3 regions of the Synechococcus sp. H55.2 genome follow, and region 1 is predicted to be linked to each of the others. Evidence: predicted binding sites of a transcription regulator. Region 1 holds the regulator's gene; each other region holds the start of a gene.
What was found. Region 1 encodes NtcA, which controls nitrogen genes in cyanobacteria. Its sites were predicted from a motif close to GTANCNNNNGNTAC; they were not measured.

Region 2: the regulator NtcA is predicted to act here: its motif matches at 1,381-1,394, upstream of NW844_RS00255 (P-II family nitrogen regulator).
Region 3: the regulator NtcA is predicted to act here: its motif matches at 872-885, upstream of NW844_RS10340 (circularly permuted type 2 ATP-grasp protein).

The regions. Positions count from the first base shown of each region.
Region 1 covers NZ_JANSJH010000009.1:24,502-26,768, reverse strand. Annotated here, with positions in the region: gene eno (phosphopyruvate hydratase) at 1-486, opposite strand, end outside; gene ntcA (global nitrogen regulator NtcA) at 677-1,351, opposite strand; gene NW844_RS02335 (M61 family metallopeptidase) at 1,641-2,267, shown strand, end outside.
Region 2 covers NZ_JANSJH010000001.1:58,885-61,151, forward strand. Annotated here, with positions in the region: gene NW844_RS00250 (IctB family putative bicarbonate transporter) at 1-1,280, shown strand, start outside; gene NW844_RS00255 (P-II family nitrogen regulator) at 1,454-1,792, shown strand; gene NW844_RS00260 (ammonium transporter) at 1,927-2,267, shown strand, end outside.
Region 3 covers NZ_JANSJH010000089.1:8,233-10,499, forward strand. Annotated here, with positions in the region: gene NW844_RS10330 (SBBP repeat-containing protein) at 1-3, opposite strand, end outside; gene NW844_RS10335 (gamma-glutamyl-gamma-aminobutyrate hydrolase family protein) at 73-837, opposite strand; gene NW844_RS10340 (circularly permuted type 2 ATP-grasp protein) at 1,037-2,267, shown strand, end outside.

The DNA.
Region 1 (2,267 bases):
GTCCACGTTGTTGTCGGCGTGGGCACCGCCGTTGAGCACGTTCATCAACGGCACCGGCAGCAAGTTGGCAAAAGGCCCGCCCAGATATTTGTAAAGAGGCAGGCCCACCGCTTCCGCCGCCGCTTTGGCCGTCGCCAGAGAAACTGCCAAAATGGCGTTGGCCCCCAGGCGGGACTTGTTGGGGGTGCCGTCCAGGTCGATCAGCAACTGGTCGATGCGGGCTTGGTTGAGGGCATCTTCTCCCCGCAGCTCCGACTGGATGGGGCCAAGAATGTTTTCCACCGCCCTCAGCACGCCCTTACCTCCATAGCGCTTGGGATCCCCGTCCCGCAGCTCGTGGGCCTCAAAGGTACCGGTCGAAGCGCCGCTGGGCACCTGCGCCAAGCCCGTTGCTCCGTTGGCCAGGCCCACCAGGGCTTCTAGGGTGGGGCGTCCTCGCGAGTCGAGGATCTCATGGGCGGTAATCCACTCGATGGCCGTTTCCACAGTTACACCTCAGCAATTGGCTAGACAGCTCTGGCCAAAGCCAGATCCCCCCACAGGCTAATAGATCCTTGACCGGGATCCCGTCAGCTTCCAGAAAACTTTAAGAGAGAGAACCCAAAGATTCTGCGGAGCTGCAGGGGTGAGTTGAGCATTGGCTGGTTTGGGGGGCAGAGTTTAGGCCCCATCCCCTCTAGACAAAGCGGTGGCTCAGCCGCATCGGGTCGTGTACAGTGATCTTCTTCTTGTAAATGGAAATGTACTTCTTCTTGCGCAGCTCTCCCAACAGACGGGTGATGGTGACGCGGGTCGAGCCAATGGCTTCGGCAATGGCCTGGTGAGACAGCTTGAGATCAATGGTGACCCCATCCGGGCCAGGCACCCCGAAATCGCGGCAGAGGATCAGCAAAAAGCTAACCAGACGGGATCCCATATCGCGGTGAGCCAGCGTCTCGATCATCATCTCCGTTTGCAAAATGCGGGAAGACAAGCTCTTGAGCAGCAACATGGCCAGTTCGGCGTTCTCCCGCAGGGATTTTTCCACCTGCTCAATCGGCAGAGAGAGCAACTCAGCAGGCGTAAAGGCCACCGCGTGATAGAAGCGGTCGGAGCGCTGCCCCGTGATGAAGGAGAGCACCCCGAAGATGCTGTTTTCCCGCAGAAGAGCAACGGTAATTTCTTCCCCCATTTCGTAGACCCGCGAGAGCTTGACAGCTCCTTTCACCAAAAAGTAAACCCGCTCCGCCGGATCCCCAGGGAAAAAGATGGTCTTACCACGTTCAAACGTTTCGATAACCGGAGGATGGTGAGGGCCTCCCAGTTGCTTGAAGGCTGTGATCAGAGATTTTTCTGCGACGGCCACCACCATACTCATCAACCTTTTGAGGTCAGTTTATACCTAAGATCAATCCATGTAAGATCAATTTAGAAGCATTGGGCCGAGTTGCAACCCTATCGACTCCAGAATCGGCAACAATAGCCGGGTTTACCCTAAGGTAGAGGGTTCTGCCTAGGCATCTTTGTAGCATGGGCTACGTTTTTAGGTCTCGTTTCTGTTCCACAAAGGGATCCCAAGCCAAGGGTAGGATAAGGGCTATTGTCACTGGGGCCTTGCCAGCTCTGGGTGGTAGGAAGCAAGTGGTGGACTGGAAAATCCTATGGGGATCCCGGAGGCTGTTGTTGCTGCACCTTCTCAACTGAGCCGCCAGCATTTCACAGTGCGGATGCCGGAGCCGGCCAAGCATCTGCTGGAGGTGGAACTACAGATCCAAGAGGTGGATCCAGAAGTGCCTCTGCGACTGCGGCTGCCGGTGTGGACGCCGGGATCCTACCTGGTGCGGGAATATGCCCGCCATGTGCAAGAGTTTCAGGCGGCAACGGAGCAAGGGATCCCTTTGGCCTGGCGGAAGGTAGATAAGAACACTTGGGAGATCGAGCCGCCGGGCTGTTCGGCTGTGAAGGTTCGCTATCGGGTCTATGCCTATGAGCTGACGGTGCGCACCAACCATTTGGATCTCACCCACGCCTACTTCAACGGGGCGGCGCTCTTTTTCTATGTGCCCGGTCGCGAGCGGGAACCCTACACCTTGACGGTGATCCCTCCCAAGCCTGATTGGCGCATCGCCACCAGTTTGCGACCTTTGATTTCTTCTTCTGAGGATCCTGCTTCCGGCCAGTCTTTTGTGGCGGCAGACTACGACGAGCTGGTGGATAGTCCGGTGGAGGTGGGCCTGCACCAGTTGCGGTCGTTTGCAGTGGAAGGGATCCCGCATTACTTCGTGGTC
Region 2 (2,267 bases), on a different contig from region 1:
AAAGCAGCCGGCTCGTCCAAACCTTGGATTGGATCGGTTTGGGCCTGGTGCTGCTCTACTGGTTTTTTTCGGCCCAAAGCTCCACCGGCATCCTAGGTCTGATTTTGCTGGCTATGGCGGCGCTTGTGGTCTTGGGCTGGCTGGTGGAAACCCCGAATTGGCTGCCCGTCCATCTGCCCCTAGGCCTGTTTTGGGGCATAGCCACCCTGGCCACAATCCTGTCGCCGGTTCCCTATGCAGCGCGGGACGGCTGGCTGAAGTTGACGCTCTACCTGGCCGGCTATCTGCTGCTGCAGCGTCTGCTTCGCCAACTGCAGTTCCGGGATTGGATCGTCGGATCCCTGCTCTTGGTCAGCTTGGGGATGGGGGTCTATGGCCTGCGGCAATACTTTTACGGGGCTGCCGAGCTAGCCACCTGGGTGGATCCGGAATCGGGCTTGGCAGGCCTGACGCGGGTGTACAGCTTTCTGCGCAACCCCAATTTGTATGGGGGCTACCTGGTTCCGCTCCTCCCTCTGGGGCTGGCTGCCATTTGCATCTGGCCGGGCTGGGGGATCAAGCTCTTGGTTGGGTTTACAACCGCCGTCAACTTCATCTGCCTGATGCTGACCTACAGCCGCGGCGCCTGGATTGGCGGCCTAGCAGCGCTGGGAATGATGGCGGTGCTGCTGGCGCAATGGCAAACCCCCCACTTGCCAGCCCGTTGGCGACGTTGGACGCTGCCGGCTCTGTTGGGAGGGGGGGCAGCCACGTTGTTGCTTGCGATCGTAACAGTACGCCCCCTGCGGCTGCGGGCTCAGAGCCTCTTTTGGGGACGGCTGGACACCAGCAACAATTTTCGCCTCAACGTCTGGGCCGCCGCGCTGGACATGATCCGCGACTTTCCCATCTTGGGGATCGGCCCCGGCAATGTCGCCTTCAACCGCGTCTATCCCCTCTACCAGCGGGGCAACTTCAGCGCCCTTGGGGCCTACTCGGTGCCGCTGCAACTCGCCGTGGAGACAGGCTTCATCGGATCCCTGGCTTTTGCCTGGTTTTTGCTGGTGCTCTGGGATCACGGCTGGAGAGGCTGGAACACTTTGCTCAGCTCCCGGGATCCCGAGGGCCTGTGGGTGGCAGCAGGCTTAGCGGCTTGCACCGGCATGATGGCCCACGGCCTAGTGGATACCATCTGGTACCGTCCCCAGGTACAAATGCTGTGGTGGCTGGCGGTGGCCCTCGTCACAGCCAGTCTGGGTTCTCCTCGATCCTCAACGGCCGCTGAAAGACCCAGCTCGTGAGATGCCGGCGCGGACTTCTTAGAGTGGCCCGGGCTTGGCCTTCTGGTCTTGACGAGAGCAAATCTAGAGTGGTAGGCATTCTCAGTAGAGGAACGAAAATGTATCTAGATTTACAATTTGCAGGTTTTAGTAGTGTTAGAAATTAGCGGAATTGCTGGGGATATGGGAGGCCAATGAAAAAGATCGAAGCTGTAATTCGGCCCTTCAAGCTAGATGAGGTGAAAATTGCCCTGGTCAACGCCGGCATCGTCGGCATGACGGTGAGCGAAGTGCGGGGTTTTGGTCGACAAAAGGGACAGACCGAGCGCTATCGGGGATCCGAGTACACGGTAGAGTTCCTGCAAAAACTGAAGGTGGAGATCGTGGTCGAAGATGACCTGGTGGATACGGTGGTCGAGAAGCTGATCGCGGCGGCTCGCACCGGCGAAATCGGGGACGGCAAGATTTTCATCAGCCCTGTCGAGAAAACCATTCGCATCCGCACCGGCGAACTCAACCAGGACGCCCTGTAGAGAAGGTGAAGGTCTTGGAGCCTGGGTAGCTCGACCCGAGTCCCAGGCTGGCTTGCAGTGGGCAAATGAGGGATTTTTGCCCTATCTACTAGTGCGTTGTGAAAAGTACCGTCACTTTAGGTAAGTCGAAAAGCATGTCTACAACGATGATCCAAAAGCATAAGAACCCGCTACCTCAGCGGCTTGGGCGACTGGCCAAGTGGAGTCTAACTGCTGCTCTGACGATTTCGCTGGTTTTCCTATTGGGCCAGGGGAGTGCCTTCGCCCAGGACGCGGAAGTCGTACAGGAACATGCTGACATTGTCTGGACGCTGGTGGGGGCAGCCTTGGTGTTCTTCATGCAGGCGGGGTTCGCCATGGTGGAGACGGGCTTTACCCGCGCCAAAAATGCCGCCAACATCATGATGAAAAACCTGATGGACTTTTGCATGGGCTGTTGCGCCTTTTGGTTCATCGGGTTTGGCCTGATGTTTGG
Region 3 (2,267 bases), on a different contig from region 1:
CATAGCAAGGGCTCTCCCCGGCTATCGCGAGGGATAAGCCCCCGCCTCTTCTCCAGCAGCAGCACAGGATCCCTAGGCAACCTGAGGCATTGCTTCAGGGCTGGCCAGGCGCGGCGAAAACTGCAGCGCTGCCTGCACAAAGGCCTGAAACAGGCGAAAATGCTCAGCCTCTTCAAAGGTGAACTCGGGGTGCCACTGCACGGCAATAGCCCAGGGATGGGTTTCGTGCTCGATGGCCTCGATGAGCTCGTCGGGAGAACAGGCAGCCAAACGCCAGCCCGCCGGCACCCCCCAAACAGCCTGGTGGTGCCAAGAGACTACGGAGATTGCGTCGACGCCGACAATTTGCTGCAGGCGGGTGGAGCGGATGAGGCTGACGCTGTGGCGAACGGGCTTGCGATCGGCGGGGTTGAAATGATCCAGCTCGTCGTACACGTCGGGCACATGGGGGATCAGCTTGCCGCCGCTGACCACGTTCAGCAACTGCATCCCTCGACAAATGCCCAAGACCGGGATCCCTTGCGCCAGCGCGGCTGCCGCCAAGGCCATCTCAAAGCGATCCCGCTCGGCGCTGACGTGACGCACCTGGGGATGTTGGGGATCCTCTCCGTAGGTGCTGGGGCAAAGGTCGCCGCCTCCTGTCAACACCAGCCCATCTACCGCAGCCAGCAGCGCTTGTGGCTCACTTTCGCCTGGGGGAAAAAGAACGGGGATCCCGCCAGCAGCGCGAAGGGCATCCACATAGCGGCCCGGCGCCACAAAATCTCCCTGGCCGTTGCGGCTGGGGGTAGTAACGCCGATGAGGGGCCGATTTACAAAAGAGGGTGTCCGGTTCATTCCTCTACACTACATTGACAACAAAGCTGAGAAAGTACCGCTCGCCACCATAAACCTTGACAACTCTGGCTGACTGGGGGCAACCGGTATACCCCCTGTCCTAACTTCCACCACGATAACCGTAAAAGTAGCCGGAAGCACACTAGGCAAATCCAGAGCCGCCCACAGTAAAACAGGGTAGGGTTCGAGGGATCCCGACGTGCGTTTTGATACTTATGACCCAGGTGAAGGTTTTTACGATGAGCTGTTTGTGGGGCGCGGTCGGCCTCGCCCTGAGGCGATCCCGCTGATTGAGCGCCTGCATTCGCTGGGAGAAGGAGAGCTGCAGCAGCGGCAAGCGGCGGCCCAGGCAGCCCTCTTTCAGATGGGGGTAACCTTCAACGTCTATGGCGACAGCCAGGGCACGGAGCGGATTTTCCCCTTCGACATCATTCCCCGCATCGTCTCAGCCTCTGAGTGGCAGCGGCTGGAGCAGGGCCTGAAGCAGCGCATCCATGCCCTGAACCTGTTTATCGACGACGTCTATCACGACCAGAAGATCCTCAAGGATGGGGTGATCCCTGCTGAGCTGGTCGAGACGGCCAAAGGATTCCTGCGGCCTTGTATTGGGCTCAACCCGCCGGGGAGAATTTGGTGCCACGTCACCGGCACCGACCTGGTGCGGGATCGGGACGGGACTTGGTACGTGCTGGAAGACAACCTGCGCTGCCCCTCGGGCATTTCCTATGTGCTGGAAAACCGGCGGGTGATGAAAAGCACCTTTCCCTCGCTGTTTAACACGATGGGGATCCGCCCGGTGGACGACTACCCCAGCCACTTGTTGGATACCCTCCTCAATCTGACGCCGCCGCACCTGGCCAACCCGACAGTGGTGGTGCTCACCCCCGGCATCTACAACTCCGCCTACTTCGAGCATTCTTTTCTGGCCCAGCAGATGGGGGTGGAGCTGGTGGAAGGACGGGATTTGGTGGTGGCCGATGGCTATTTGCAGATGCGCACCACCAAGGGCCTGCAACGGGTGGATGTAATCTACCGCCGCATCGACGATGACTTCATCGATCCGCTGGTCTTTCGCCCCGATTCCCTCTTGGGGGTACCCGGCCTGTTTGAGGTCTATCGCTCGGGTCGGCTGGCAATTGCCAATGCCTTGGGGACAGGAGTGGCAGACGATAAGGTCATCTACGCCTATGTGCCCCAGATGATCCGCTACTACCTGGGAGAAGAAGCGATTTTGCCCAATGTGCCCACCTACTTGTGTTGGGATCCCAAGGATCAAGCTTATGTGCTGGAGAACCTGGACAAGTTGGTGGTGAAGGCGGCCAATGAGTCGGGCGGCTACGGCATGCTGATGGGACCGCGGGCCACACCGGAGGAGCGGGCCGCTTTTGCCGAGAAAATCCGCGCCCAGCCCCGCAACTACATCGCCCAGC